Regions from separate parts of the Neobacillus sp. 19 genome, predicted to be linked through region 4. Evidence: predicted binding sites of a transcription regulator. Region 4 holds the regulator's gene; each other region holds the start of a gene.
What was found. The regulator CtsR, encoded in region 4, represses protease genes until heat stress. The targets are predictions, from matches to a motif close to ATGGTCAATAAAGGTCAAACA.

Region 1 (8,091 bases), on a different contig from region 4:
TAATGTCTTATCTTGATTATTCATATGTACTCCTTTTAAAAAATTATTTGGGTAATTTTCCTGTTTCTTTATATTGTTCAATTTTCAGATTCATTTTTCCTATAAAGTCTTTTGAAACTAACGGGCTAAATTTACCTAGAGAAATGACATTGTCTTGAAAATCAAATGAAAGATTACCTGCTTTTAACTTCCCCTCGTTATATTGTTCAGCAACCTTTTCATATAATGTATCGACCTGTTGAATAGTGCTTGTTAATACAGTTGATTCCCCAAGGTCAGACTGGTCTGAAACATAGCCAATCACATAGGATCCCTGTTCCTTCACCTGTTCAATAACAGGAACATTAAAACCATCCCCGGCAGGGTATACAACATCGACACCTTGTTTTAACATTTGATTGGCTAGTTGAGTAGCCTTTTTTTCATCATCCCAATTTCCGACGTATTCTATACTTACATGTGTTTGATTATTTTCAGCCATCGCACCTTGATAAAAACCTTCAATTTCAGGCTGCCATTCATATGCTGCTAAAACTCCTACTTTATTAGTTTTAGACATATGAGCCGCAACCATGCCGCCAAAAAAGCCCATCGCATGTGCCTTAAAGTTCAGGCTTGTTGTGTTTGGGTTCTTTGCATCGCCATTAAAACTGACAAAGTGAATTTTAGGATAGTCTTCCGAAATATTATTAAAGTATTCTGCATACTCTGAACCATGTCCAAAGATCAGATTGACCCCTTTTTGCTCAAATTCCTTCACTGCTCGTTCAACAACAGCCTGTGAATTCATTCCTTCTTTATAAAATACATCCACATTAAATTTGGATTGTATTTTTAACATTCCCTTATAGCCTTTTGTTCCCCATACTTGGTCATTTACTGTTTCAGGAACTAACAAGCCAACCTTCTGTAAATTGCCTGTCGTCTTTGTTTCCCCGCAAGCCCCAAGTAAAAGAAGACATAAAAGAATGATTCGAAACCGGTTAAACATTCTACGCACTCCTTTATTACCGCAGCCACTTCCATCACATGTTTCTATCTAAGATTACTTTTTTTAAAAATTGAATCAAAAGCGAAGAAAACGTCTAGTTCCTTTTATTCTACCCTTTGAACAAATAATTGAAAAGACAAATTTCGTGCACTACTACTTTTCCATGATTCAGTTTGTCTAATTAACTCATTATTTAGCATCCGTTTTGAAATACACGTTGGACATGGTCTATCTGTTTTGTGATGGAATCCGCAAATGGTGTTACGTTTTTAACAGGGAGCTTAACAATTTGATGATCCAATTGCAACGGTTCATTACGGCTGATGTCCATTAATTTCTCATCTATTTGGAGAAAAGCGGCACAATTAGCCCAATAATTATTCTTCCCGCTTTCAACAATAAAACGCCCGGAATTCTCAGTTTCAACTGTGTTAATAATGGTATTAATTGCATCATCAATATACAGAACATCACCCGTCCATTCTCTTTCATCTTTTCTGATTTCTGCCTTTTGAAAGGTAGAAAGGATAGCCTGGTGATACAGAAATGTTTGTGGCTGCCAAGGACCGTAAATAGCTGGTACATAAAACCATTGAACCTTCTTTGCTAATCCCTTTATTTTTTCTATGAAAGTTCCGATGGCCTCTATACTGTTAGCCCTAAGCAGTTGAATAGGAAGTATGAATACAATTTCCGTATTGTCTTTATTGCTCTCCATATATTGGATGATTGATTTTGCCACTTGATCGTGCTGCAAAATTTTTTCATTCCTCAGCATATATAAATCGTAAATAGGAAATAGAATGACTGTTTCAGCCTTCTCTTCTTCCCGTCTGTTTGCCCACTTAGACAAAGGGTTTTCGCTAAAGTTGGCATTTCTTCCCACCTCAAACCTTTTTTCCTCGAGTAATGGACTTTTTTCTTGTTCATCTAGTTGAACACCGATCACTTCGATTCCTTTATTCAGGAGCGTTTTACATGCGTGAAAACTAACAAAATTGTATATTCCAAAAATAATAGCCTTGTCCATTAAAATTTTCCTCCCCAAACTCGCCTTAATGAATCCTATGCCATTCATTAAGGAATTATTTCTATTTGAGGAGGAACCAGACTTACAGTTCAGTTTCATGGCTGTTCAAAAACTTGATGAAAATTTTTCCAAGCTGTGGTTTTTTTTCTGGAAGAATAAAAGTAGGATTAATTTCAGGAGATTTGATAATTTGTTGGTATAATTTCGATTGGTTATATGATTTTCCACCGGCTAGGACATGAATGATCTTAACGGGACATCCAGACTCCATGTTTACGAATTCCTCCATGCTGTTTATGGCCCCTTCAATCCATGTTTGTTCCGTATTATGTGCTGCAGTTAGTTCTCTCATTAATTTTTTATAAAAAAATTTATGTTCCTTTTCTTGTTCAAGGTGATGCTTTAAGGAAAGAATAGGATTAAGCAGGATTACCGACCTGATGCATCCCTTCATTTTCTCCATTAACCTGACCGCGACCAGCGCTCCCATACCTTCCGCCAAAATATGAATTTTATTATTTAGGATTTCGCTGCGAATCACATGCTGATACAACCTTTGAGCAAGTTCAACAGCTTTATCGCTCCCCCAATTTCGCCCATAAAGATTTGAGGAAAAAATGGTGTACCCTGCATCTTTTAATTCATCAATGATGGCTAGCTTTCCTTCGTTTTGTGTCCAAAAGCATTTGCTCTCGTCCACAAAATGCCTTTCATCTCCAATGATTAAGATCCCAAATCCTGTTGGCTTTTCGGGGTAATGAATGATATTCCATTGGGTATCCATCTGAAAATTGCGATTTTCCATTGCTAAATCTCCTTTTACATATTTCCTCAACATATTGTATGTCATTTCACAAAAGATGAAAGGGAGTTTGCCCATTTTTCCGAATGACTTGAAAAGTTATTTCAGAAATTGATTTTATCTATATTTTTTTTACCGCGTATGGTAGTATTAACATTGATGAAAAATAAGTAAGAGGTGAAAAATAGTGCGATTTTTTTGGACCTTCTTCTGGTCATTTCTATTAGTGCAAATGCTTACATATGTTGTTAGTTCTATGACTCCAGGTGCAAAATTTGAATTTATGCCAGGCGTTATTGTATCTCTTGGTGTTACTGTTTTGATTTTCATTGCTGCTTCTGTTATTCCAAGAGAGCCTGTAAAGAATCATTAAAATAGGAGAAAAGGTCTTCCAAGTTATTGGACGACCTTTTTCTTTCTTATTTTACCTGAACCACCACTTCCCCATCTTTTATCATGATCTCCACTGTTGATTGATCATGTACCCTGCCTGCTATGATTTCACGTGCAAGCTTTGTTTCAATATTTCTTTGGATATACCGTTTCAGCGGTCTTGCACCGTAGATCGGATCAAAGCCATTTACCGCAATGAATTCTTTCGCATCCTCGCTAATTGAAATATCGATTTGCTGTTGTTTCAGCCGATTTTGCAGTTCCTTCATCATTTTCACAACAATATTTTTTATTTCTCCTAATGACAATGACTTAAATAGGATGATTTCATCAATCCGATTTAAAAATTCCGGACGGAAATGGCCTCTTAGCTGAGTCATAACTTTTTCTCTTGCTTCCTCTGAAATTTCAATCTCATTTTCACTTCGTTCAAGTAAGAATTGTGATCCAATATTGGAAGTCATAATAATTACTGTGTTTTTAAAGTCGACTACACGGCCTTGTGAATCTGTTATTCGTCCATCATCCAATGCCTGTAAAAGAATGTTGAACACTTCAGGATGAGCCTTCTCAATTTCGTCCATTAAGATAACGGAATATGGTCGTCTTCTAACAGCTTCCGTCAGCTGCCCTCCTTCTTCATAACCAACATATCCAGGAGGTGCGCCAATAAGCCTTGAAACCGCATGTTTTTCCATATATTCAGACATATCTATTCGAATTATATGTTCTGCGCTGTCAAATAACGACTCTGCTAATGCCTTTGCCAGCTCCGTTTTCCCAACACCCGTCGGCCCTAAAAATAAAAATGATCCAATTGGCCGGTTTGGATCCTTTATACCGGCACGAGCGCGAAGAACAGCATCTGCAACAAGATTCACGGCTTCGTCTTGCCCAATGACTCTTTCATGTAAAATGGATTCTAATTTCAACAGTTTTTCTCTCTCCCCTTCAACCAGTTTAGAGAGAGGTATTCCTGTCCATCTTGAAACAATATTTGAAATTTCTTCGCCGGTAACTTCCTCTCTAAGCAGCCGTTCGTCCTTTTCCGCCCCATTTTCTAATTGATTAAGTTCTTTTTCTGCCAGCGGAATTTGACCATGTCTTAGTTCTGCTGCACGGTTTAAATCATATTGATCTTCAGCCTGCTGCAGCTCCCGGCGAAGCTTTTCTAACTGCTCTCTTTTTTCCTGGACTTTCTGTATTCCTTGTTTCTCTTGCAGCCATTTTGCCTTCATCGCATTCGCCTGTTCTTTTAAATCGGCAAGTTCCTTTATAAGTGCTTCGAGCCGTACTTTACTGCCTTCATCGCTCTCCTTACGTAATGCCGCCTCTTCAATTTCCAACTGCATCACCCTGCGAGTCACCTCATCAAGTTCCGTTGGCATCGAATCAATTTCAGTGCGAATCAAGGCACATGCTTCGTCAACAAGATCAATCGCTTTATCGGGCAAAAATCGATCAGTAATATAGCGATCTGATAACGTAGCTGCTGCCACGAGCGCATGATCGTGAATCTTAACACCATGATGGACTTCAAATCTTTCTTTTAAGCCCCTTAATATGGAGATGGTATCCTCTACATTCGGTTCTTGGACAAGTACCTGTTGAAATCTGCGTTCAAGTGCCGGATCCTTTTCAATATACTTTCTGTGCTCATCAAGTGTAGTTGCTCCGATACAATGAAGCTCACCGCGTGCCAGCATCGGTTTCAACATATTGCCGGCATCCATCGCACCTTCCGTTTTTCCGGCTCCTACAATGGTATGAATTTCATCAATGAACAGTAAAATTTGCCCTTCACTTTTTTTAATCTCGTTTAAAACGGCCTTTAGTCGCTCTTCAAATTCACCCCTAAATTTAGCTCCGGCAATCAACGAACTCATATCGAGTGAAAAAATCGTTTTATCCTTTAAGCCCTCTGGAACATCCCTCCTCACAATCCTTTGTGCTAATCCTTCGACAATGGCGGTTTTTCCTACACCCGGTTCACCGATTAATACTGGATTGTTCTTTGTCTTTCTTGATAAAATCCGGATCACATTGCGAATTTCCGTATCCCTGCCGATGACTGGGTCCATTTTACCGGCTTTTACTTCGGCGACAAGATCTCTGCCGTACTTTTTAAGAGCTTCATATCCTGCTTCTGGATTTTGTGATGTCACTCTTTGGTTCCCCCTTATTTCTTTTATAGCATTTAAAACGGTTTCAGGTGTTTGCCCAAATGCTTGCAGAATCTTTTTCATTTCCGAATCATTTGTGTGGGCTGCGGCTAAGAGGAAGTGCTCAACTGAAATATATTCATCGGCGAATTTCGTGGCAAATTCTTCGGCGCTGACCAATAATTTTTGCAGCTTAGCCGTTATATACAGTTTTCCTTGTTCCACTCCTGAACCCGTAACTTGCGGTTTCTTTGACAAAGATTCCAACAGTTTTTTCTTCACTTGTTCTGACTGTAATCCAGCCTTTTCTATAATAGAAGTAATGAGACTGTCCTCTTGATTCATAAGAGATAAAAACAAATGAGATTCATCAATTTCTTGATGATTTTCTTTAACCGCTAAGGTCTGTGCCTCCATAATCCCTTTTTGTAAACGCTCCGTCATTCGGTTTAAGTCCACTTTATCGACACCCCTTCTGACCATTTTTGACCTTTTCTTTTATTATAAGACACTTTCTAAATAGAAGTAAAATTTTTCACATAGAAAAAGCCATCCGTTTGGATGACTTTCCATATTTACTAATTAAGGTTTTCTTTGATAAGTCCAAACCCTTTCATCATTTGATGTTTCGGGAAATGGATCCCCAGCTTTTAGCTTAATTTTTTTAGGGTTAAGCACATTATCACCCGTTTCACCAACTTCTATATACACACCATTATTTGGAGCCTTTTTTCCTGATTTAAACTGACGATTTTGTCCCACATTTTTCCCTCCTTCTCATCTACATTATTATTATTTCCATTTTAGGTTTGTCCATTATAGGAATTTCTTTCAAATTCCATCAGCAGTCGACATTATTTCCTAAGGAATATATCCCAATCCCATGTAACTACTTTTTGACGATTGTATGAACTTATTCCACATTTATTGCTAATTATTCTTAGTTAACAATATAATTATAGTAATATCCTGTAAATCAAACCTTTGCTGGCATTTATTTTTTAAAATTAATTCGAACCTTTAAGGTGGTTAGTCGTATGCAGATAGTAACAGAAATGCCCGTAACGTTGTCACACCTCTTTGATACGGTTCACCATATGAAAAAGATTGAAAAAGGGAGTTTTCTTTTTCAAGAAGGATCGCGAGCAGATGAATTATACATCGTACAAAGCGGGATTCTTCAAATTAGTAAGATTATTCCCGATGGAAGAGAGCTTACACTAAGAATGTGCTCCAAAGGAGACTTTGTCGGCGAATTAAATTTATTCTCCCCTTCTTCACGATATTTATTAAGTGCACGTGTTGTGGAGAGTGGTGAGGTGGCGGTAATCATGAAGGATGTTCTTGAGGAAAAACTTTCACAAAATCTCCCTCTTTCATTGGAATTCATTAAATGGATGAGTTTGCAATATCGTAAAACACAAACCAAGTTTCGCGATTTAGTTCTTCATGGAAAAAAGGGTGCATTATATTCAACCTTAATTCGAATAAGTAATAGCTATGGGGTTAAAACGAATAAGGGAATTTTAGTTGAGTTACCGTTAACGAATCAGGAGCTGGCGAACTTCTGCGGAACCTCTCGTGAAGTCGTAAATCGTCTGCTAAGTGATTTACGAAAAATAGGAATAATCTCCATTGATAAAGGGTCAATCACCATTCATGACTTGGATTATTTAAAACGTGAAATTGATTGTGAAGATTGTCCAATAGAAATTTGCAAGGTTGACTAAATAAAAAAGTCGGTCATTACGACCGATTTTTTTATTTTAAGATCACTATTTGTATGGCAATGATGATGAAAAAGAGCACCGAATTAATTATTTCGTAAATACCAATTTGCTTTGGTGATAATTTCTTTCCATAAAAAAGAATTGCCCGAAGTAAACTCGGAATAAAACTAAGTGCTGCAATCCAATAGCCGGCCGCAATCCATGCAGCAACAAGCAGTAGATGGTAGGCCCAAGAAATCCATTTGAATTTCGTATTTTTCTTTTCCCTAATCATGGATTTGACGTAAAACGTACAGCCGATAAAAAATAGCACAGATGTTAAAAAGGGAAAAATAATGGTCTCAAATGAAACAGCACCTCTCCCTAAATAACTACCCGCTAAGCCGGCAATTGAAAAGGCAAAAACAGCGCTTAAATCGTTCATAAAAGCACGATCTTGATTTTTTGCGGTAAAGTAAGCATTAATAATAAAAAAAGGGATCATTAGCAGGCCAAAGAATACAATAGACGGCCTTTCCAATAGTGGTAGCAATAACAGCAATAAAGCCGGCACTAAATAGATTAGCGACCACTTTGTATAAAAAGTGAGCTTTTTCTTTTTAAACAATAGCAGCATTGGATATGTTGCCAAGTACAATAAAAGCCAGCCAACAAAAAATGGGATATGCCTCCAGAGGAATCCTCCATCTATTACCCCAAGCCAAAAAGGGATGATCAACATTGCCCAAGCACCATGTTGTTTCGGTAAAAATAATTTCATCGCTTTCACTCCTCATTCCTGCTTACCTATACTATAAATTAGGACAGTAGAAAAAAATGTGAAGAGCATCACATGATAAAGCAAAAAAGAAGGCATTTGCCTTCTCTTATTTGACAACTTTATTAACATTTATGGCCGATCTCATTAACAAAGTTTTTGATTTGTTGAACGGTCCAACTTATGACTGCTTCATCATCGATATGAAAGATCGGCACATCCAGTT
Region 2 (8,091 bases), on a different contig from region 4:
GTCATGTCCTTTGGCTTTAAGCATGGGATTCCAATCGATGCGGATCTAGTATTTGACGTGCGTTTCTTGCCAAATCCTTTTTATATCGAACACATGCGGCCATTAACAGGCTTGGATGATGAGGTCTCAAGCTATGTTTTAAAATGGAATGAAACCAATAAATTTTTGGAAAAATTAACGGATTTGCTCACCTTCATGCTTCCTCATTATAAAAGAGAGGGAAAAGCACAGCTAGTGATTGCGATTGGCTGTACCGGCGGGCAGCATCGTTCCGTTACGTTAGCCGAGTATCTCGGACGATTTTTCCAAAATGATTATAAGACATGCGTCACCCACCGTGACATTGAGAGGAGAAAGGATAAAACAACATGAGAGAGTTAGGACAGCCTCGTATTGTCGTCATTGGCGGAGGCACAGGATTACCAGTCTTACTAAGAGGATTAAAACAGTATCCTGTGGATATCACCGCTATTGTGACTGTGGCGGATGATGGCGGCAGTTCAGGACGCTTGCGCGAGGACCTGCATATTCCTCCACCAGGGGACATTCGAAATGTGTTAGCATCATTGTCAGATGTAGAACCGCTTGTAGAGGAAATGTTTCAGCACCGCTTTAAAACGTCGAATGAACTTTCCGGGCATTCACTCGGCAATTTAATCTTGGCGGCGATGACCTCGATTACCGGAAATTTTGTTCACGCGATTCAAGAAATGAGCAAAATACTAAATGTCCGGGGCAAGGTATTGCCGGCTGCTAACCAGAGCGTCGTTTTGCATGCGGAGATGGAAGACGGAACGACCGTTTCAGGCGAATCTAAAATCCCTTATTCGGGAAAAAAAATAAAGCGAGTGTATTTAACATCAAAAAGTACAATCCGCCCATTGCCGGAATCAATTCATGCGATTCGGCAGGCAGATTTAATTATTATCGGACCTGGAAGCCTGTATACAAGTATCCTGCCCAATTTGCTCGTCCCGGGTTTAGGTGATGAAGTATGCCGCTCCCATGCGAAAAAGGTGTATATATGCAACCTGATGACACAGGCCGGGGAAACACATGGCTATGCGGCCAGTGACCATGTAAAAGCTATTTATGATCATATGAGCTGTGCCTTTATGAATACGATTCTTGTCAATAATGAAGAGATCCCACAGCATATACAGCTCCGTTATAATGAAGAATTGGCTGACCCTGTTCTATATGATTTACCGCAGCTATTCCAGCTTGGGCTAGAAGTCGTGCATGCGGATATTGCCTACCAGGAAAATGGCGCGTTAAGACATGATCCCAAAAAGGTAGCAAATATTTTATATAATTTGCTAATTGCTGAAACCAAAAAGCGATATGAAGCGTAGATAGTATGTACGGTCAGAAACATAAATAAGTGCGAGTGTTTTATTGGAAATGAAAAAAGGGTGTGAGGGGATGTCTTTCGCTTCGGAGACGAAAAAGGAATTAACAAACTTGGAAGTGAAAACGTGCTGCCTTCAATCTGAGTTATCAGCATTGATTCGCATGAACGGTTCCCTTTCCTTTTCCAATCGTAAGCTAGTGGTCGATATTCAAACCGAAAATGCTGCGATTGCCAGGAGAATTTATACATTATTGAAAAAGAGCTACCAAGTGCAAGTAGAGCTCTTAGTTCGAAAAAAAATGCGCCTAAAGAAAAACAATGTGTACATTGTTCGTTTAGCCGAGCAGGCAAAGGAAATTCTTGAGGATACGAAAATTTTGGGTGAAGGATTTACCATCATTCATGATATTTCACCGGGACTTATTAAAAAGAAGTGTTGTAAGCGTTCTTATTTACGCGGCGCCTTCCTTGCCGGAGGATCCGTTAATAATCCGGAAACGTCTTCCTATCATTTGGAAATTGCTTCGCTTTATAAAGAACATAATGATTCTTTATGCGAATTGATGAATACATTTGGACTTAATAGTAAAACGCTTGAGCGTAAAAAAGGCTTTATCACCTACTTAAAGGAAGCCGAGAAAATAACCGAGTTTCTCAATATTGTCGGTGCCCATAATGCCTTGCTTCGATTTGAGGATGTCCGAATTGTCAGGGATATGCGGAACTCCGTGAACCGTTTGGTAAACTGTGAAACCGCTAATCTTAATAAAACGATCGGTGCATCCATCAGGCAGGTAGAAAACATCCGCTTTATCGACGCAACCGTCGGCTTGCAGATTTTGCCGGATAAACTCAGGGAAATTGCCGAGCTCCGAATTCAATATCCGGATGTAACGCTGAAGGAATTGGGAGAAATGGTATCCGGAGGCACCATCAGTAAGTCAGGGATTAATCATCGCTTACGAAAAATTGATGAAATCGCGGAAAAGCTGCGTGTCGGGGAAATGGCCCCAAAGCATAAAAGTTTGTGAAATAGTGAATTAGTTCAAAGAATATAAGAAAAAACATGGGGAGGAATTTGTGTAATGTTGGCGAAACAAGTAGAAGTAAAATTGAAAACGGGTCTTCAGGCACGCCCAGCAGCACTTTTTGTGCAAGAAGCTAACCGTTTTTCAGCTGATATTTTTCTAGAGAAGGACGGAAAAAAGGTTAATGCCAAAAGCATCATGGGCTTAATGAGCTTAGCAGTCGGCTCAGGAGTTGTCATCAATATCATCGCTGATGGCGACGATGAAGACAAAGCGATCAATGCATTAACCGATTTTATTGAAAAAGAGCAATAACGGAAAAGGTTCGGCTTCGGTTTAGAAGCTGAGCTTTTTTTATGCCCGCGGCGGGGGAAAGCACCGTAATGGTCACAAAAAAAACAACCGGCGGAAGGCCGATTGCTCGTCAAATTACTTTTTATCTTTGATTTCATTAGGGTTACGGGTAACGATGTTGTCAATTAAGCCGTATTCCTTTGCTCTTTCAGCTGTCATGAAGTTATCACGATCAGTATCGCGTTGAATCACTTCAAGCGGCTGGCCTGTGCGCTCTGCAAGGATACCATTTAATTTTTCGCGAAGGAAAAGAATGCGTTTCGCGGCGATCTCGATTTCTGTCGCTTGTCCTTGAGCACCGCCAAGTGGCTGGTGAATCATGACTTCGGCATTAGGCAATGCATAGCGCTTGCCTTTTGTGCCTGCAGCAAGTAAGAATGCACCCATCGATGCAGCCATCCCAATACAAACAGTTGAAACATCTGCTTTAATATACTGCATGGTATCATAAATAGCCATACCGGCTGTAATGCTTCCACCTGGGCTATTGATGTAAAGGGTGATATCTTTTTCAGGATTTTCCGCTTCTAAAAATAGTAATTGTGCTACAATGCTGTTGGCAACATTGTCATCAATCGCGCTGCCAAGCATAATAATCCGGTCTTTTAACAGACGGGAATAAATGTCATATGCACGTTCTCCGCGGTTTGTTTGTTCAATAACTGTAGGAATCAAATTCATTTTTCTTCCTCCTTTGAGTGTATTAGGTAATAATCTTATGTAATGTAATCATACACTGATGGTCAATAAAGGTCAAACAATTTGACTTTAAAATTCTTCGACAACTTCTCCCTAATCCATCATAACCATTTTATTCGTTTTTAAACCTATATTTCACTTGCAATGTTCACGGATCTGGCATATAATATGTAAGTCGTTACAAATTAGCGCTCGTGGTGCAACGGATAGCACGTAAGATTCCGGTTCTTAAAATGGGGGTTCGATTCCCTCCGAGCGCGTCAATCAAACACTAAAAGTTCCTATGTTTGTATGAGTCTATACAAGCATAGGAACTTTTTTGTAATCACCTAAAAAAGGCAAGCACATTTCTATGCTCACCTTTGTCAACAACAATGCGAATTAGACGATACTTGTTGAATACTTTTGCTTAAGTAAAGCAGGCATTCTTAACAAGGATGTTAATCTAGAGTTTATTTTACTAATGAAGAACGCTGCTCTAATACCTAAAATAATTAAGGATGGGAATAAGCTTAAAAGAATATTCAAAGTATATCCCTCCACATTGAAGTTTTGTGTTAAATGATAACACTAAGGTTAGTGTTAATCTAAGGAACCAATTTATTCAATGGGAGACCTATTTTAATGATTGAAACCATTTTCCAATACACGAATTCGGATTCATCGTGTAAAATAGAATGAAGGGGGGGATATGGATGAACTTTAAGGCAGGTTTATGGCAGCAGCAAACGTTGAAATTAACGATGACACAGGAATTGTCGCAGGCTATTGCATTATTGCAATATTCGGCCCAGGAACTGACTGCTTTTTTAGAAGATAAGGCACTCGAAAATCCCCTTATGAAGGTTGAAACGGGCGATGTTAAGCCGATGAATCCCCTCATGGACCGCAAACGCCGCCGGCATCAAAAAGAGGAAAAGGATTGGATCGAACAAATTGCAGACAAACCCTTTTCGCTTGAAGACCATTTAATCTCTCAATTAAATATTGCCAACTTAACGGCAGAACAATTAAAAGTCATTCGGCGTCTGATTCAGAGTCTTGATGAAAACGGTTACTTTCTGGGTGACCTTAGCGAAATCGCTCAAAGCCTGCGGGTGGAGGAAGAAGTAGTTGAAGATTGCTTAGCCGTGATTCAAACGCTTGAACCGGCAGGCATCGGTGCACGGAACCTTCAAGAGTGCCTGTTGATGCAACTGTATTATGAAAATCCAAATAATGAAGTGGCATTAAATATATTAGCCAACTATTTCGTTCCGTTTGCTGAAAAGAAATGGAAGCAAATTGCGAAGGAATTGAAAATAACTTTAAAAGATATTCAAGATGTGTTTGACCAAATTCAATTTCTGAATCCAAAGCCGGGTGCTATGTTAGCGAAGGAAACCACCACGTATATTATTCCGGACGCCATTGTCGAGCAAACCGAGGAAGGCCTGACAGTCAGGATGTTTGATGATTCCCTGCCAAGGATTAGTTTTAATGAGAATTATTATAAGAAGTTCAAAGATCAGGACCAGCAAGTCAGCCGGTTTTTGCAGGATAAGGTCCAGGATTATCAATGGATTGCCAGAAGTATTGAACAACGCCGGGAAACGCTCACTAAGGTGGTTGCCAAAATTGTTGAAAAGCAAACGGCCTTTTTTCAAAAGGGTGCACAATATTTGGTGCCAATGACAATGAAGGAAGTGGCCGCTGAATTGGATATTCATGAATCAACGGTAAGCCGTGCGGTCCGTGAAAAATATGTCCAGACACCGATCGGGACCTTTTCATTAAAAACATTCTTCACCAGCATGATTCAGACCGTTTCGGCGGATGAAAATACATCGTCAACCCAGGTGAAAAATGAGATTAGTAAATTAATAGAACAAGAAAATAAAGAAAAGCCGTTATCAGATCAAGAAATTGTGGAACAATTAAAAACGAAGGCAGGGATTGTGGTTTCGAGGCGTACGATTGCTAAATACCGTGATCAGCTGGGAATCCCGTCATCTTCAAAACGAAAAAGGTTCAATTAAGGAAGGAAATAAACGATGACGCAAACGACGATCACACTCTATACACGTAATCGCTGCCCCCTTTGTGATAAAGCAAAGACCGCACTTGAAGAGCTGCAACAGGAATGGAATTTTTCCCTCGAAGAAATCGATATTGAAACGAGCGATGACTTAACAGAGCGCTATGGCTTGATGATTCCAGTTGTACACCTCGACGGAGAAGAAGTGGGATTTGGCTTCGTAGATAAATTTGATATAAGTAATCGTTTACAAGAAAAAAGCGACAGCAAATAAGTTGAAATAGGTTATCACTCCTGATACAATAAAGATCGTACGAGGGGTGATTTTTTTTAGCGTAGGTGGGACATAATATGTCTATGGTGGACATTTTTGGACCAACTGCATAGAATAAAGGAGCATGCTAATCATGCAATCATTTATTGATATTCAAAAAAGATTATTACCCGATCTCCTTCAAGTCCTGCAAAAACGATATACGATATTACGTTACATAGGATTTATGCAGCCTGTAGGAAGGAGGAGCTTAGCTGTCAGCTTGGGCTATACAGAAAGAATCCTCCGTAGTGAAGTAGATTTCCTCAAAGAGCAGAATCTTATTAACGCAAATAATGTGGGAATGAGTTTAACCCCTGAAGGGAAAAATTTACTTGAGGATCTAGAAGGTTTAATGCGTGAATTAAAGGGTATTGATGTGATGGAGCTAGAATTAAAGCATCGGCTTGGCGCTAAGAAAGTGATCATTGTACCCGGAGATAGTGATGATTCACCATTGGTTAAAGGCGAGCTAGGCAAGGCGTGTGCAAGTTGCATGAAAAAGCTTTTAAACGGGGAAAATATCATCGCTGTTACTGGCGGTTCAACGATGGCGGCTGTTGCAGAAAGGTTATCCCCTGATCATCACCATAAGAAATTGCTGTTTGTCCCGGCACGCGGCGGGGTTGGCGAGGATGTCGCTAACCAAGCCAATACGATCTGCTCGAATATGGCAAAAAACACGGATACCAAACATCGTGTATTGTACGTTCCCGATCAGGTCAGTCCGGAAATTTATCAATCCCTTATAAAAGAGCCTGACATTCATGAGGTGTTAGAACTAATTAGATCTGCAAGCATGGTTATCCATGGGATTGGGGATGCTATCACAATGGCTAAGCGGCGAAAAACAAATCCCGAAATTAAGCAAAAGCTTGAAACCGGGAAGGCCGTCGGCGAAGCTTTTGGTTATTATTTTAATGAAGAGGGCGAGATAGTCCACAAGGTCTCAACGATTGGACTACAGCTCGAAGACCTAGCCAATATCCCGAACGTCATTGCTGTGGCCGGAGGGGCATCAAAGGCAAAGGCCATCAAGGCATTTTTTAAAAAAGCACCGGCATCGACTATTTTAATAACTGATGAGAGTGTGGCAAAAAGTTTATTGAAAGGGTAATTCCCTTTATAAAAATACAGCTTTACCCAATAAAAGGAGGAATTTTATCATGACAGTAAAAGTTGGTATTAATGGATTTGGACGTATTGGTCGTAATGTATTTCGTGCGGCTTTAAACAATAGCAATGTGGAAATCGTAGCAATTAACGACTTAACAGATGCAAACATGCTTGCACACCTTCTAAAATATGACACAGTTCACGGAACTCTTGCAGAAGACGTAACTGTTGACGGCGAATACTTAGTAGTTGGCGGACATAAAGTGAAAGTTATCGCTGAACGCGATCCTGCACAACTTGGCTGGGGCGGTCTTGGTGTAGATGTAGTTGTTGAATCAACTGGCCGTTTCACTAAGCGTGAAGATGCAGCGAAACACCTTGAAGCAGGTGCGAAAAAAGTTATCATCTCTGCTCCGGCAAACAACGAAGATATTACCATTGTTATGGGTGTTAACGAAGACAAGTACGATGCAAACAACCACCATGTACTTTCAAACGCTTCTTGTACAACAAACTGCTTAGCACCATTTGCAAAAGTATTAAATGATACTTTCGGCATCAAGCGCGGTATGATGACAACTGTTCACTCATACACAAATGACCAACAAATCCTTGACTTGCCACATAAGGACTACCGTCGTGCACGTGCAGCAGCTGAAAACATGATCCCAACTTCAACTGGTGCAGCGAAAGCAGTTTCTCTAGTATTGCCAGAACTTAAAGGTAAATTAAACGGTATGGCAATGCGCGTTCCTACTCCAAACGTTTCAATTGTTGACCTAGTTGCTGAATTAGAAAAAGACGTAACAGCTGAAGAAATCAATGCGGCATTAAAAGCAGCTGCTGAAGGCCCATTAAAAGGCATCTTAGCATACAGCGAACTTCCATTAGTATCAAGCGACTACAATGGAAGCACTGCATCATCTACAATCGATGCTTTATCAACAATGGTTCTTGAAGGCAACATGGTTAAAGTACTTTCTTGGTACGATAACGAAGTTGGCTACTCTAACCGTGTAGTTGACCTTATCGGTTACATTGCTTCAAAAGGACTATAAGATTGGATTGAATTTCCATCTTTAAAACATATATAATGGTTAATGGTATTCCAAAGGGGAGCGGGGAGTTGAAGCCCCCTCCCTTTTTTATGTAAAAAACGCCAATATTTTTATAGGAGGGTCCTTTACATGAACAAGAAAACACTGAAGGA
Region 3 (8,091 bases), on a different contig from region 4:
TGTAAAATATCGTTATTATTATATCAGATGTTTCATGAATTTACCGAAATATTCCTGCTATCATAGAGGAAATTGACAGGAATTGAAAAGTTTTTTATAATTAATTTTGAAATCAAGATAAATTAAAGGTGTGGGTTCAGCAACACACTAAATCAAAAATCAAAAATCAAAAATCTAAAAGGATGAGTTTTTTATGGAAAATGATTCAGTAGCAAAATCCTTAAAGCTATTCATTGTCCTTTCACGAGCGTATAAGGCGATCAATGAACATGTAAATAAAGTCATTCAGGCAAATGGTTTAAATCCAACAGAATTTGCCGTGTTAGAGCTGCTCTACCATAAAGGTGACCAGCCGATGCAGCAAATCGGCGGGAAAATTCTGCTCGCCAGTGGCAGTATAACTTATGTGGTCGATAAACTAGAACAAAAAGGAATGTTGAGACGAATAGCCTGCCCTAAAGATCGGAGAGTCACATATGCACAAATTACCGATGAGGGGAAAAGGTTTATTCAGGACATTTTTCCTGAACATGCGAAGCAAATTGATACGCTCATGTCGAGTCTTGATGATTCAGAGAAAACGGAAGCAATTGAACTGCTGAAAAAGTTAGGTTTGCCTGCGGGTAAATTTTAATACGGCCAATGGTCGTATTTTTTTTATGAAGGAATTTTATGAAACAGTGTCGAAATAATATCGTTGGAATATTTGAAAGAGGGGGATTTTTTTATGAACTTTGAACAGTATACATATGTCCGTCCGAATCTAGAAGAAGTAACGACTAAATTTAACTTAGTGCTTGACCGATTTAAAGAGGCTCTTACTGTTGAAAAACAAAGTGAGGCTATGCATGGCATTAATCAACTAAGAAATGACCTTGGCACGATGTTTAATCTATGCTATATTCGTCATTCGATTGATACGAATGATGAATTTTATAAGCAAGAACAGGATTATATGGATGAAATACAGCCTGAGGTAGAAGGACTGGTAACCAAATATTATCAAGCACTTGTGGAGTCAAAATTCCGCAGCCAGCTTGAAGAAAAGTGGGGCATTCAGTTATTTGCCCTAGCTGAAGGACAGCTAAAGACATTTAAACCTGAAATTGTTCCATTATTGCAAAAGGAAAATCGTCTATCAACGGAATACACAAAGCTGCTTGCTTCAGCTAAAATTGATTTTGAAGGGGAAGAGAGGACCTTGGCCCAATTGGATCCCTTCACAGAATCGACAGACAGGAAAATGAGAAAGAAGGCGAGTGAAGCGAAATTTGGCTTTTTTGCAGAGCATGAGGCGGAACTCGACCGTATCTATGATGACCTTGTTAGAGTAAGAACGGAAATCGCTCAAACGCTGGGATATAAAAACTTTGTGGAACTTGGCTACTATCGAATGATGAGAACGGATTACAATTCCGAAATGGTAGCGAATTTCCGTGCGCAGGTTAAGGACTTTATCGTGCCAATTGCCACAAAATTAAAGATGCGCCAACAGGAAAGAATTGGACTCGACAAATTAAAATATTATGATGAAGGCTTCAATTTTCAGACTGGAAATGCAGTACCAAAAGGCTCGCCAGAATGGATTATCGAAAATGGCCAAAAAATGTATGAAGACCTTTCAGCAGAAACAGGGTCGTTTTTCCGTTATATGCAGGATAACAAACTGATGGATCTGGTAGCCAAAAAAGGAAAAGCAGGCGGCGGTTATTGTACATTTATTGAAAATTACAAAGCACCATTTATTTTTTCCAATTTTAACGGAACTTCAGGGGATATTGATGTCTTAACACATGAAGCGGGTCATGCGTTCCAAGTATATTCCAGCCGTGACTTTGAGGTTCCGGAATATAATTGGCCGACCTATGAGGCATGTGAAATTCACTCTATGAGTATGGAATTCTTTACATGGCCGTGGATGGATTTGTTCTTTAAAGAAGATACAGACAAATATAAATTTTCACATTTAAGTGATGCATTATTGTTCTTACCATATGGGGTTTCAGTTGATGAATTTCAGCACTGGGTTTATGAGAATCCGACAGCTACACCAAAAGAGCGTAAGCTAAAGTGGCGTGAGATAGAGAAGAAATATTTGCCGCATAAGGATTATGACGGCAACGAATATCTAGAAAGCGGCGGCTTCTGGCAGCGCCAAGGTCACATTTTTAATTCGCCGTTTTATTATATTGATTATACACTTGCACAGATTTGTGCCTTCCAATTCTGGAAGCGCTCTAGAGAGGACCAGGAAAAGGCTTGGGCAGATTATGTGAACCTGTGTAAGCTTGGGGGCAGCATGTCATTCACAAAGCTTGTCGCGGCAGCCAACCTGATTTCACCATTTGAGGATGGGTGTGTTGAATCAGTGGTCGCTGTGATTGAGAACTGGTTGAACTCTGTGGATGATCAAAAACTATAAGCTAAAAAGCGAAACCACTTTTATCAGTGGCTTCGCTTTTTTAATTAGTTTACAGTTATGCCTTCGGAGATAACTTTTAACTCGCCATTTTCAACAATTGCTGCTAATTTTTTTGAATCTGGCACTTCTAAAATAAAGTCGGCAATTTTATCTTCCAGTTGTTCCTGAATGACTCTGCGGAGCGGGCGAGCTCCAAAAGCAGGGTGGTAGCCAAGTTCAGCTAATGTTTCTTTTGATTCCTGTGAAATGGATAATTCGATATTTTGCTCTTTTAAGGTTTCTTGTAATTCAATTACCATTAAATCAACAATCGTTAAGATATGTTCTTGATCTAATGAGTTAAATTCAATAATACTATCAAAACGATTCAAAAATTCAGGCTTAAAGAAGCTGCCAAGCGAGTCAAGGATACTTGCTTCTTCTACTGCTTCTGTTGTGCCAAACCCAACGTGGATGTTTTTGTGGCCGACGCCAGCATTACTGGTCATAATAATGACCGTATCCTTAAAGCTGACAATTCTTCCTTGGCTGTCAGTAAGGCGGCCATCTTCAAGAATTTGCAGGAACATGTGCTGTACGTCAGGATGTGCTTTTTCAATTTCATCTAAAAGAATAATGCTATACGGGTTTCTGCGGACTTTTTCTGTCAACTGTCCTGCCTCGTCATGGCCCACATAGCCTGGAGGTGAACCGATTAGTTTAGAAACGCTGTGTTTCTCCATATATTCACTCATATCGAGACGTATCATGGAATCCTTGGACCCAAATAATTCTTCTGCAAGGGTCTTGGTAAGCTCCGTTTTACCGACACCTGTTGGACCGACAAACAGGAAGGAGCCAATTGGACGGTTTTTTGATTTTAAACCGGCCCGGCTGCGTCTAATCGCCTTTGCTACTTTTCTTACAGCTTTTTCCTGACCGATGACCTTCTGACTTAAATTATCTTCTAATACTTTCATTTTCAGCTGTTCATCCTGCTGCAGCTTTCCGACGGGGATACCCGTTTTTTGTTCAATAATTTCTTGAATATGAGAAACAGTAACAACAGGCCTTTCATCACGTATATCCTTATTTAATAACTTTTCCAATTTTGCCTCTTCATCTCTAAGACTGGCTGCTTTTTCATACAGTTCATGTTTGAGGGCCTCGTTCTTTTCAGCTGCTATCTCTTTTAGACGGGTTTCCATTTGTTCATTACTTTTATAATCAGTAGAAAGATTTAATTTAGACCCGGCCTCATCAAGCAAGTCGATGGCTTTGTCAGGTAAGAAGCGGTCTTGAATATAGCGCTGTGATAATTGAACACAGGCAAGAATGGCTTCATCTGAATAAGTGACTTCATGGTAATCCTCATACTTCTTTTGAAGTCCTACTAAAATTTCAATTGCCGCCTCTTTCGTCGGTTCCAGTACATTCACCGGCTGGAAGCGTCGTTCAAGAGCGGAATCCTTTTCGATTTGCCGGTATTCCTTTAATGTTGTTGCACCAACTACTTGTAATTCTCCTCGTGCAAGGGCTGGTTTTAAAATGTTCCCCGCATCCATGGAGCCTTCTGCAGAACCTGCACCAACAAGCAAATGAATTTCATCGATAAACAGAATGATATTTTTTCGTTCCTGCAATTCTGAAATTAATTCTTTCATCCGTTCCTCAAATTGACCACGGATACCGGTATTGGCAACAAGAGAAGCGACATCAAGCAAATAGACCTCTTTATTGCGCAATTTACCTGGGACATCCCCATTAGCGATTTTTATCGCAAGACCTTCAGCAATGGCCGTTTTACCAACTCCTGGTTCACCAATTAAAACAGGATTGTTTTTATTCCTTCTGTTGAGGATTTCAATCACCCGTTTTATTTCCTGATCTCGTCCGATAACAGGATCAATTAAACCTGCCTTTGCCATGATGTTTAAATTTCGTCCAAATTGATCAATAAAGCCGCCTTGTGCCGCTTTTCTCTCACTATGGGGGGTTTGCTGTTCACCCATATTTGGACCCTGTGAATAACCATTTGACATAAAAAGATGGTCAAACGGGAAGTTCGAAAATGAGTTCATATGTTGACCATAGTTTGTACCTAGGGCTTGTTTTTCTATTTTGTAACATGCATGACAGAGTTTCATCTCTTGACGCTGCCCGTTAATATTCATACTTAATTGCACATTTGCATGGTTTTGATTACATCGTTGACATAGCATGTAAAATAACCTCCTTGTTATTCTGCTTTCATCAATTTGACTTTGACTATATTTGACCTTATGACCATAGTATACTCTGACCTTTTTTGACTTTCAAGATATTTGTCTATAGCAATGGTTACCATTTTGGGAAAAAAGCTCGTCTTTGTTTGTCCCTTTGGTCATATATTGATGGTAAGGGGGAGATGATGTGAAAAAGAATTGGAATCAAGCCTTTCAAATTGCGGCAGTTTATGTAGGAACTGTTGTCGGAGCAGGATTCGCCACTGGAAAGGAAATCGTAGAATTTTTTTCACGGTTTGGTTTCTTTGGCTTTATTAGTATATTAATGAGTGGTTATCTTTTTGTCATGATTGGTTCGAAGTTAATGCGTATGGCTGCGCAAATCGAGGCGAAATCCTATCAAGAATTTAATGAGCACCTCTTTGGAAAATGGGCGGGAAGCATCATAAATGTTTTCATGCTTTTCATGCTTCTCGGTGTAAGTGCCGTCATGCTGGCCGGGGCTGGGGCAGTTTTTGAGGAACAGCTTGGCCTGCCCAAAAATCTTGGCGTATTTCTGACCATTTTCCTTTCCTATCTAGTTATGCTAGTTGGTACGAAAGGACTTTTTGCGGTTAATACCTTTGTTGTTCCTTTAATGATTACCTTTAGTTTAATCCTGATGTTTTTGTCACTTAGAATGCCGAATTTTTTAGATCGGTTTTTGTTTATTCCCCATGCTGGTGACGGGTGGAAGAGTGTGATTGCCCCGTTTTCATATGCTGCTTTAAATTTGGGTTTGGCCCAGGCAGTTTTAGTTCCGGTTGCCACCGAAGTTAAGGATGACTGGACAATTAAATGGGGAGGGATTATAGGGGGCCTTGCGTTAACGCTGATTTTAATTGGCAGCCATTTTACCCTGATTATGCTGCCAAATCTGGAATTGTATGATATCCCAATGGCCATTATTATGAAAAACTTAGCACCGTTTTTTTACTGGATTTTTGTACTTGTTATTTATGGGGAGATTTTCACTTCTGTGATCGGAAATGTCTTCGGGCTCGACAGACAGCTGCAGCAATATATGCCGGTTCCAACGTTTGCATCTGTTACGGTCATTTTTGCCGTTTCCTATCTGATTAGTTTGGTGAATTATAGCACGCTGCTTTCTTATTTATACCCTTTGTTCGGCTATATTTGTATGAGCTTTTTTGTTTTATTATGGATGAAACCATTTACCCCAAATATGAAGAATTAATAAAGCAGCTGTCAAAAGTGGCAGCTGCTATTTCTATTTGAAAGGCATAATAATAAATATCATGATATCGAAAATGATATGCGAAACAATCACAAGCGGCATACTTTTTCTCCAATAATACAGTAACCCCCAGATGAGTCCGGAAATAAGGGCTGCGAAAACGAGTAAAAATGAGTCAGAATATAGATGAACCGATGCGTAAAGTAATGCTGCGATTAAAATACCCCAAATAGGACGAAGGTGTGTTACTAATTTTTTTTGGATGAAACCCCGCCAGAACAGTTCTTCCCCTGGAGCAGCAACTAAAATGAGGGCAATATATTGCCAAAATACCTTTGGCGCATACGAGCGGTATAATTTTCTTATCGGCTGCTCAAATGGGAGATGAAGTATTTGGATGACTTGATATCCTAACCAAAATATAAAATAGAGCAATAATCCAGAAAGAACACCGAGGAAAATATATTGGATAAAGGACGCCTCATCATCGACATCTCCTTGGTACGTGGCAAACGCAATTAACACAAGCACAGATCCGGAAAAGATATACCAAAATATGGTTTTATCGTGAAATGAAAAAAATATAAGTGCATGCGCTAAAATCACACCTGCTATTAGGCGTATGGTTAGAATCTTTTGTTTCATGATGTCTTGCCCCTTTTTAAATCAATAAAATATACTTTAACAAAAAATTTGTCGAAAAGGAAATGATTACATTAAACATTTTAACCAATTCTCCTAATAAGAACCTAAAAAGAAGAAAAAATAAACGGGAAGGGAGTGAAAATGATGAGCAAATCGAGGAGTCAACAAGAGCGGGAATGGACGGTCAGGAAGCAGGATCAAAATCCCCATGGCAAAGTCAAATCTTTAAAGCAGTTATCAAAAGAAACGGAACAGGGCAAATAAACTAGCAATGAAAGAAAAGGCAGTAAAAGTCTGCCTTTTCTTCTAAACTATTACATTAATAAGCGCTTTCTTTTACGACTTTATAGTTTTTATGGTTGACAACTGTCCGTTGATCTAATTCTAAATCACGGTAATTGTCCATATATGTTAGGTCGACTATTACAGAATTTTCATTTACCTTTTCAACAATCCCTTGTAAGCCACCACGGAATTCTATGATATTTCCTACTTCTGCTTTTTTCATTCAGTCTCTCTCTCCTTTGCCTTAAAAACTATTAATAAAATCCAGTTAAATAACAGTTTGCACTACTTTTCTAAATTCGTAAAGGATTTTGTATGACAATTTGGTTAATTATTACTTATTATTTTATTATATGCTTGAATGGAGAGTTAAAGAAGGGAAAACGCTTACAATAATAGAATAGAAGGAAAATGGAAAGTTGGCTTATAGATTTGCGGATAAGGTAAAATAGAGGATGGAATAGGGGGTGTGATAAATGCAGGAAGAAATGGTTAACGACATATTAAATCGATTAATGACAGGAGAACTTTCGGAATACTATGTAAAAAAGGAAGATTTTATGGATTTTCGGAAGGTGTTAGTAAAAAGAAATGATTTCAAACATTTCCGTGGAATCGGCGGACGTGGAGGAGATGTGTTATATCAATATCTTAAAGAACCAAGAAGTTAAGGGGATGGGATGATGGCCTTACTAGAAAAAATTGCCCAAATCAAGCAGGAAATCGGTAAAGTAATTGTCGGAAAAGACATAGAAGTGGAATTAATGACAATCTCATTATTATTTAATGGCCATATTTTGCTTGAAAGTGTTCCTGGTACAGGAAAAACGATGCTGGCGAAAAGCTTTGCGGCCGCAATTGGCGGGGCATTTTCCCGCATCCAGTTTACTCCGGATGTGCTTCCAAGCGATGTCACTGGGATTCAGTTTTTTAATCCAAAGATACAAGAGTTTGAGCTGCGGCCTGGCCCGATTATGGCAAACATTGTTTTAGCTGATGAAATTAATCGCGCTACACCGAGAACACAGTCAAGTTTATTGGAGGTGATGGAGGAAAGACAAGTTACAATTGATGGTGTGACCGTACCATTGGAAGAACCGTTTATGGTCATTGCTACACAAAATCCGGTAGAATCGCAGCAGGGAACCTTTGCATTGCCGGTGGCGCAAATGGATCGGTTTTTTATTAAAATTAAGGTCGGATATCCCGAATATGAGGATGAAAAGAGAATTATGCAAATTCACCGTGGAAACAAAAAAATGCAAACCATTACCCAGGTGTTTACCATCACAGAAATT
Region 4 (8,091 bases):
GGCTAATTCTGTTTTTCCGACCCCGGTTGGTCCCAGGAAGACAAAGGAACCGATTGGACGTTTTGGATCTTTTAATCCCGCTCTTGCACGGCGGACTGCCTTTGAAACAGCTTTGACTGCTTCCTCTTGACCGATAATCCGAGAATGAAGCACTTCTTCTAAATTAAGTAACTTCGCTGTTTCCGTTTCAGCAAGCTTAGAAACAGGCACTCCGGTCCAGCTGGATACCACGCTTGCGATATCTTCAACCGTTACCTCATTGTTTTCTTTCCCTTGCTTTTCCTTCCACGTCTTCTTCGTTTCTTCAAGCTGCTCGCGAAGACGTTGTTCCGTATCCCTTAAGGAGGCTGCCTTTTCAAATTCTTGACTTTGGACAGCGGCATCCTTTTCTTTTCTTACCTCCTCAAGCTTTACCTCTAATTCCTTTAAGTTTGGAGGAGTGGTATAAGAGCGAAGCCGTACCTTTGATCCTGCTTCATCGATTAGGTCAATCGCTTTATCAGGCAGAAATCTGTCTGAAATATAGCGGTCTGAAAGCTTAACAGCTGCTTTGATCGCCTCATCCGTAATAGAAACACGGTGGTGTGCCTCATAACGGTCACGCAATCCTTCTAAAATTTGTACTGATTCTTCAGCCGTTGGTTCATCGACGCGAATCGGCTGGAAGCGTCGTTCTAACGCTGCATCTTTTTCAATGTATTTACGATATTCATCCAGTGTGGTTGCCCCAATACATTGAAGCTCACCACGGGCAAGCGATGGCTTTAAGATATTGGAGGCATCGATTGCACCCTCCGCGCCGCCTGCGCCAATTAAGGTATGGAGTTCATCAATGAATAAAATGATATTTCCTGCCTGGCGAATTTCATCCATTACTTTCTTCAAGCGGTCCTCGAACTCACCGCGATATTTTGTTCCTGCAACAACAGTGCCCATATCGAGTGTCATGACACGTTTATCACGAAGAATCTCCGGCACTTCATTATTAACAATTTGTTGAGCGAGGCCTTCAGCAATCGCTGTTTTTCCGACTCCAGGTTCACCGATTAATACCGGATTATTTTTAGTTCGACGGCTCAGCACCTCAATGACACGCTGAATTTCTTTACTGCGTCCAATCACAGGATCTAGGCTTCCTTCTCTGGCAATCGACGTTAAGTCTCTTGCAAGACTATCCAATGTCGGCGTATTTGCAGTAGCAGACGCACCACCCTGATGACCGCTTGAATCATTGCTTCCTAATAATTGCAGTACTTGCTGACGTGCTTTATTTAAGCTGACGCCAAGATTATTAAGGACCCTTGCAGCCACTCCTTCTCCCTCGCGGATTAAGCCAAGGAGAATATGCTCTGTACCGACATAGGAATGACCTAATTTTCGCGCCTCATCCATTGATAGTTCAATAACCTTTTTAGCTCTAGGAGTATAGTGAATGGTTTGAGAGGTTTCTTGTCCTTTGCCAATTAGATTTTCAACTTCCTTTTGGATTTTTTCAGAACCTAAACCAAGTCCATAAAGTGCTTTTGCCGCAATTCCTTCACCTTCGCGAACCAGCCCTAACAAAATATGCTCTGTCCCAATGTTGTTATGTCCCAGGCGGATAGCTTCCTCTTGTGCCAAAGCAAGAACCTTTTGTGCTCTTTCGGTAAAACGTCCAAACATCATATTCTCTTCCTCCTCACCTATTATCATTCTCCATTTTTATTCGATCCCTAATTAATGCCGCTCTTCGAATATCCCTTTCATGCGGCCGCAATGGTCCGCCGGCATATTGCTGAAGAAAACCCGGCTGGGTCAAAATCATTAATTCGTTTAATATCGTTTTCGGCATATTTTCGATAAACCCCATATCGATCCCAAGCCTTACATCGGATAAACATCTAGCCGCTTCTTTTGATTCAATAATCCGGCTATTCGTTAAAACTCCTAAGGAGCGATATACCCTGTCTTCTAATTGTATGTTTGAAGTTTTTCGTAATGCTTCACGTGCAGACCTTTCTTGAGAAATTAGCTGGCCTACAACTCCCATCAAATCGCGGCTAATATCCTCTTCTGACTTTCCAAGCGTAATTTGATTGGAAATTTGAAAGATATTACCCAGTGCTTCACTGCCCTCGCCATAGATTCCTCTAACAACGAGCCCTAACTGATGAATGGCCGGAATGATCCGGTTGATTTGCTGTGTTAAGATTAACCCTGGCAAATGCATCATCACGGATGCTCGGAGCCCTGTTCCAACGTTGGTCGGACAGCTGGTTAAATAACCATGCTTCTCATCAAAGGCATATTGAATATTACTTTCCAGCCAATCATCAATTTGATTGGCTGCATCTAATGCTTCAGATAATTGTAAACCAGGGAATAGGCATTGAATCCGAATATGATCTTCCTCATTTATCATAATACTGACTTCTTCATTTACGGTTAATAAAACAGCACCGTATGGTGAATCTTCAGCCAGTTGCGGACTAATCAGGTGCTTTTCCACTAATACCCTTTTTTGCAGCGGCTGCATTTCATCGATTTTCAGCAATTCCATTTGCCCAAAATTTTGATCAGCAGATTTTCTTAAAATTTCTTCTATATTTACAATAATCATCTTTGCTTCTTCATGTGAAAAAACAGTTGGAAATTTATAGTCTTCAAAGTTCCTCGCCAAACGGATTCGGGAACTAAGAACAATATCCGAATCAGGCCCCTCTTCGCTCATCCAGGAGCTGACGGCAGACCTCAGAAACCGTTCAAGTGACACGTTATTCCCCTCCCTCAACACGATCGGCTAATTTTCTTTCTAATGTGCGTATTTCATCACGAATCTCTGCTGCTTTTTCAAATTCCTCCTGGGAGATGGATTCTCTCAGCTTACCTTTCAGCTCTTCAATCTGTTTTCGAAGTTGAATCCCCCCGCCAATTCTTTTTGGAATTTTACCATTATGAGTCCAGTTTCCACTATGAAGGCGCCTTAAAACTGGCTTTAGCTGGTCTTTAAATGTCTCATAGCAGTGTGCACACCCAAACCGGCCTACTTTTAAAAATTGAGGAAAAGTCATGGAGCAGTACTGGCACTGAAGTATTTCCTCCTGATGGAATGGACTTTGACTTGGATTTTGAAAGGTTGGGTCAATATTTAATAAACCAGCTAACAGATTATTAAAAGCAAATCCCGTTTCTCCACTAAAGATAAACATTTCACCTTTTTCCTGAGCACATTTTTCACAAAGATGCACTTCTGTTTTTTCTCCATTAATAATTTTTGTAAAATGAAGTGCTGCAGGCCTTTGATTGCATTCTTGGCAAATCATCTCTTCACCTCTCCGGCTGCGCAAATTATTTATATTTCAAAGAAGTTAACATTGCTTTTAGCATTCTTGCTCTTAATTCATCTCGGTATGGAAGATCAATATATAAAACGGAGCGATCAATAACGCTTAACATAATTTTTGCTTCTCGTTTTGTAATGATCTCCTCTTGAACAAGTCTTACGATAACATCCTCAGCACTTGTCTGACTGATTCGACTTTGAAATAGTGAAAGTAAATGATCGATTAAATGGGCAAAATCGTGGGATTGAACCTTCATAATCCGAATATATCCACCGCCGCCCCGTTTACTCTCAACTATATACCCTCTTTCAATTGTAAAGCGAGTATTAATTACATAATTGATTTGAGAGGGAACACATTGAAATTTATCAGCAATCTCACTTCGCTTAATTTCAACAAGGTCCTTCTCGCTCATTTCCAAAACTTGCTTTAGATATTTTTCAATAATATCGGAGATGTTTCTCATCTTCCCACCCCCCATCTTCTGACTTTGACTATATTTGACTTTAATTATACTGAAAATTTTATGTAGATGCAACGATTCACTACTACTGATTTTCTCCAAATTTCACGGTAATGAAACCTGAATTTTATTGAAATACGGAAGTTAGGAATAAAGTTGGGGGAATGAAAGGACAAATTTGGGCTGTTTTTGTAGAGTTGAGGGGTTCTTTCCGCTTTTGGTGAGTTACTTTTCACTTTCATTTATTGACGCAAAAAAAAACAATCCTCCCGGATTGTCCTTTTTATGCGTGCCTGGCAACGTCCTACTCTCACAGGGGCGCATGCCCCAACTACCATCGGCGCTGAGAAGCTTAACTTCCGTGTTCGGTATGGGAACGGGTGTGACCTTCTCGCCATTGTTACCAGACTATTTATTTGAGGTTTTCATTCCCTCAAAACTAGATAATGCAGAAGAAGTTTTTTGTAAAAACGAGTTCAACCACTTAAAAATGGTTAAGTCCTCGATCGATTAGTATCAGTCAGCTCCACATGTCGCCACGCTTCCACCTCTGACCTATCAACCTGATCATCTTTCAGGGATCTTACTAGCTTGACGCTATGGGAAATCTCATCTTGAGGGGGGCTTCATGCTTAGATGCTTTCAGCACTTATCCCGTCCGCACATAGCTACCCAGCGATGCCTTTGGCAAGACAACTGGTACACCAGCGGTGCGTCCATCCCGGTCCTCTCGTACTAAGGACAGCTCCTCTCAAATTTCCTGCGCCCACGACGGATAGGGACCGAACTGTCTCACGACGTTCTGAACCCAGCTCGCGTACCGCTTTAATGGGCGAACAGCCCAACCCTTGGGACCGACTACAGCCCCAGGATGCGATGAGCCGACATCGAGGTGCCAAACCTCCCCGTCGATGTGGACTCTTGGGGGAGATAAGCCTGTTATCCCCGGGGTAGCTTTTATCCGTTGAGCGATGGCCCTTCCATGCGGAACCACCGGATCACTAAGCCCGACTTTCGTCCCTGCTCGACTTGTAGGTCTCGCAGTCAAGCTCCCTTGTGCCTTTACACTCTACGAATGATTTCCAACCATTCTGAGGGAACCTTTGGGCGCCTCCGTTACTCTTTAGGAGGCGACCGCCCCAGTCAAACTGCCCACCTGACACTGTCTCCCACCCCGATCAGGGGTGCGGGTTAGAATTTCAATACAGCCAGGGTAGTATCCCACCGACGCCTCCACCGAAGCTAGCGCTCCGGCTTCTCAGGCTCCTACCTATCCTGTACAAGCTGTACCAAAATTCAATATCAGGCTACAGTAAAGCTCCACGGGGTCTTTCCGTCCTGTCGCGGGTAACCTGCATCTTCACAGGTACTATAATTTCACCGAGTCTCTCGTTGAGACAGTGCCCAGATCGTTACGCCTTTCGTGCGGGTCGGAACTTACCCGACAAGGAATTTCGCTACCTTAGGACCGTTATAGTTACGGCCGCCGTTTACTGGGGCTTCGATTCAGAGCTTCGCTTGCGCTAACCCCTCCTCTTAACCTTCCAGCACCGGGCAGGCGTCAGCCCCTATACTTCGCCTTGCGGCTTCGCAGAGACCTGTGTTTTTGCTAAACAGTCGCCTGGGCCTATTCACTGCGGCTCTTCAGGGCTATGAACCCTAAAGAGCACCCCTTCTCCCGAAGTTACGGGGTCATTTTGCCGAGTTCCTTAACGAGAGTTCTCTCGCTCACCTTAGGATTCTCTCCTCGCCTACCTGTGTCGGTTTGCGGTACGGGCACCTTGAATCTCGCTAGAGGCTTTTCTTGGCAGTGTGGAATCAGGAACTTCGGTACTAAATTTCCCTCGCTGTCACAGCTCAGCCTTCACGGTGAACGGATTTTCCTGTTCACCAGCCTAACTGCTTAGACGCGCATATCCAACAGCGCGCTTACCCTATCCTCCTGCGTCCCCCCATCACTCAAACGATTCATAGGTGGTACAGGAATATCAACCTGTTGTCCATCGCCTACGCCTTTCGGCCTCGGCTTAGGTCCCGACTAACCCTGAGCGGACGAGCCTTCCTCAGGAAACCTTAGGCATACGGTGGATGAGATTCTCACTCATCTTTCGCTACTCATACCGGCATTCTCACTTCTAAGCGCTCCACCAGTCCTTACGGTCTAGCTTCAACGCCCTTAGAACGCTCTCCTACCACTGACACCAACGGTGTCAATCCACAGCTTCGGTGATACGTTTAGCCCCGGTACATTTTCGGCGCAGAGTCACTCGACCAGTGAGCTATTACGCACTCTTTAAATGGTGGCTGCTTCTAAGCCAACATCCTGGTTGTCTAAGCAACTCCACATCCTTTTCCACTTAACGTATACTTTGGGACCTTAGCTGGTGGTCTGGGCTGTTTCCCTTTCGACTACGGATCTTATCACTCGCAGTCTGACTCCCACGGATAAGTCTTTGGCATTCGGAGTTTGTCTGAATTCGGTAACCCGATGAGGGCCCCTAGTCCAAACAGTGCTCTACCTCCAAGACTCTAACAACGTGAGGCTAGCCCTAAAGCTATTTCGGAGAGAACCAGCTATCTCCAAGTTCGATTGGAATTTCTCCGCTACCCACACCTCATCCCCGCACTTTTCAACGTGCGTGGGTTCGGGCCTCCATCCAGTGTTACCTGGACTTCACCCTGGACATGGGTAGATCACCTGGTTTCGGGTCTACGACCACATACTCAAACGCCCTATTCAGACTCGCTTTCGCTGCGGCTCCGTCTCTTCAACTTAACCTTGCATGGGATCGTAACTCGCCGGTTCATTCTACAAAAGGCACGCCATCACCCATAAACGGGCTCTGACTACTTGTAGGCACACGGTTTCAGGAACTATTTCACTCCCCTTCCGGGGTGCTTTTCACCTTTCCCTCACGGTACTGGTTCACTATCGGTCACTAGGGAGTATTTAGCCTTGGGAGATGGTCCTCCCTGCTTCCGACCGGATTTCACGTGTCCGGCCGTACTCAGGATCCACTCAGGAGGGAACGAAGTTTCAACTACAGGGCTTTTACCTTCTACGGCTGACCTTTCCAGGTCACTTCATTTACCCCGTTCCTTTGTAACTCCATGTTGAGTGTCCTACAACCCCAAGAGGCAAGCCTCTTGGTTTGGGCTATGTCCCGTTTCGCTCGCCGCTACTCAGGGAATCGCGTTTGCTTTCTCTTCCTCCGGGTACTTAGATGTTTCAGTTCCCCGGGTATGCCTTCTATACCCTATGTATTCAGGTAAAGATACTGTTCCATTACGAACAGTGGGTTTCCCCATTCGGAAATCTCCGGATCAAAGCTTACTTACAGCTCCCCGAAGCATATCGGTGTTAGTCCCGTCCTTCATCGGCTCCTAGTGCCAAGGCATTCACCGTGCGCCCTTTCTAACTTAACCTAAAAAGGTTTATAACTCTTATTCAATAAGAGAGAAAAACTAAAATGGCGATTACTCGATGTTTACTTTGCTTCTTCTTACGATTATCTAGTTTTCAAGGAACAAAAAAGCTTTGAGAGAATTGCTCCCTCAAAACTAAACAAACAAGAAACGTCAACCTTATTATCAGTCCGAAAGGACTGCATTATCCTTAGAAAGGAGGTGATCCAGCCGCACCTTCCGATACGGCTACCTTGTTACGACTTCACCCCAATCATCTGTCCCACCTTAGGCGGCTGGCTCCATGAAGGTTACCCCACCGACTTCGGGTGTTCAACTCTCGTGGTGTGACGGGCGGTGTGTACAAGGCCCGGGAACGATTCACCGCGGCATGCTGATCCGCGATTACTAGCGATTCCGGCTTCATGCAGGCGAGTTGCAGCCTGCAATCCGAACTGAGAATGGTTTTATGGGATTGGCTAAACCTTGCGGTTTCGCAGCCCTTTGTACCATCCATTGTAGCACGTGTGTAGCCCAGGTCATAAGGGGCATGATGATTTGACGTCATCCCCACCTTCCTCCGGTTTGTCACCGGCAGTCACCTTAGAGTGCCCAACTGAATGCTGGCAACTAAGATCAAGGGTTGCGCTAGTTGCGGGACTTAACCCAACATCTCACGACACGAGCTGACGACAACCATGCACCACCTGTCACTCTGTCCCCCGAAGGGGAACGTCCTATCTCTAGGAGTGTCAGAGGATGTCAAGACCTGGTAAGGTTCTTCGCGTTGCTTCGAATTAAATCACATGCTCCACCGCTTGTGCGGGCCCCCGTCAATTCCTTTGAGTTTCAGCCTTGCGGCCGTACTCCCCAGGCGGAGTGCTTAATGCGTTAGCTGCA

Region 1: a site for CtsR is predicted at 5,851-5,871, ahead of clpB (ATP-dependent chaperone ClpB). Genes of this name have one in related genera too.
Region 2: a site for CtsR is predicted at 3,476-3,496, ahead of clpP (ATP-dependent Clp endopeptidase proteolytic subunit ClpP). Genes of this name have one in related genera too.
Region 3: a site for CtsR is predicted at 4,697-4,717, ahead of ACO1D1_RS11780 (ATP-dependent Clp protease ATP-binding subunit). Genes of this name have one in related genera too.

What each region holds. Positions count from the first base shown of each region.
Region 1 is NZ_JBMPZU010000041.1:2,967-11,057, reverse strand. Features, by position in the region: gene ACO1D1_RS13300 (ComZ family protein) at 1-24, opposite strand, end outside; gene ACO1D1_RS13295 (BMP family ABC transporter substrate-binding protein) at 44-991, opposite strand; gene ACO1D1_RS13290 (hypothetical protein) at 1,185-2,021, opposite strand; gene ACO1D1_RS13285 (hydrolase) at 2,104-2,826, opposite strand; gene ACO1D1_RS13280 (YjzD family protein) at 3,011-3,196, shown strand; gene clpB (ATP-dependent chaperone ClpB) at 3,243-5,837, opposite strand; gene ACO1D1_RS13270 (YjzC family protein) at 5,961-6,140, opposite strand; gene ACO1D1_RS13265 (Crp/Fnr family transcriptional regulator) at 6,434-7,108, shown strand; gene ACO1D1_RS13260 (YwiC-like family protein) at 7,140-7,868, opposite strand; gene mobB (molybdopterin-guanine dinucleotide biosynthesis protein B) at 7,991-8,091, opposite strand, start outside.
Region 2 is NZ_JBMPZU010000031.1:183,845-191,935, forward strand. Features, by position in the region: gene rapZ (RNase adapter RapZ) at 1-372, shown strand, start outside; gene ACO1D1_RS09800 (gluconeogenesis factor YvcK family protein) at 369-1,355, shown strand; gene whiA (DNA-binding protein WhiA) at 1,426-2,385, shown strand; gene ACO1D1_RS09810 (HPr family phosphocarrier protein) at 2,440-2,697, shown strand; gene clpP (ATP-dependent Clp endopeptidase proteolytic subunit ClpP) at 2,812-3,417, opposite strand; tRNA gene ACO1D1_RS09820 (tRNA-Arg) at 3,624-3,695, shown strand; gene rpoN (RNA polymerase factor sigma-54) at 4,131-5,453, shown strand; gene ACO1D1_RS09830 (glutaredoxin family protein) at 5,469-5,726, shown strand; gene ACO1D1_RS09835 (sugar-binding transcriptional regulator) at 5,860-6,882, shown strand; gene gap (type I glyceraldehyde-3-phosphate dehydrogenase) at 6,932-7,939, shown strand; gene ACO1D1_RS09845 (phosphoglycerate kinase) at 8,069-8,091, shown strand, end outside.
Region 3 is NZ_JBMPZU010000035.1:70,093-78,183, forward strand. Features, by position in the region: gene ACO1D1_RS11770 (MarR family winged helix-turn-helix transcriptional regulator) at 194-634, shown strand; gene ACO1D1_RS11775 (M3 family oligoendopeptidase) at 728-2,422, shown strand; gene ACO1D1_RS11780 (ATP-dependent Clp protease ATP-binding subunit) at 2,467-4,623, opposite strand; gene ACO1D1_RS11785 (YkvI family membrane protein) at 4,814-5,863, shown strand; gene ACO1D1_RS11790 (CPBP family intramembrane glutamic endopeptidase) at 5,897-6,508, opposite strand; gene ACO1D1_RS11795 (DUF6254 family protein) at 6,653-6,772, shown strand; gene ACO1D1_RS11800 (YkvS family protein) at 6,828-7,016, opposite strand; gene ACO1D1_RS11805 (hypothetical protein) at 7,270-7,464, shown strand; gene ACO1D1_RS11810 (AAA family ATPase) at 7,477-8,091, shown strand, end outside.
Region 4 is NZ_JBMPZU010000024.1:261-8,351, reverse strand. Features, by position in the region: gene clpC (ATP-dependent protease ATP-binding subunit ClpC) at 1-1,665, opposite strand, end outside; gene ACO1D1_RS05850 (protein arginine kinase) at 1,679-2,752, opposite strand; gene ACO1D1_RS05845 (UvrB/UvrC motif-containing protein) at 2,754-3,302, opposite strand; gene ACO1D1_RS05840 (CtsR family transcriptional regulator) at 3,328-3,789, opposite strand; rRNA gene rrf (5S ribosomal RNA) at 4,078-4,194, opposite strand; rRNA gene ACO1D1_RS05830 (23S ribosomal RNA) at 4,277-7,212, opposite strand; partial or broken rRNA gene ACO1D1_RS05825 (16S ribosomal RNA) at 7,407-8,091, opposite strand, start outside.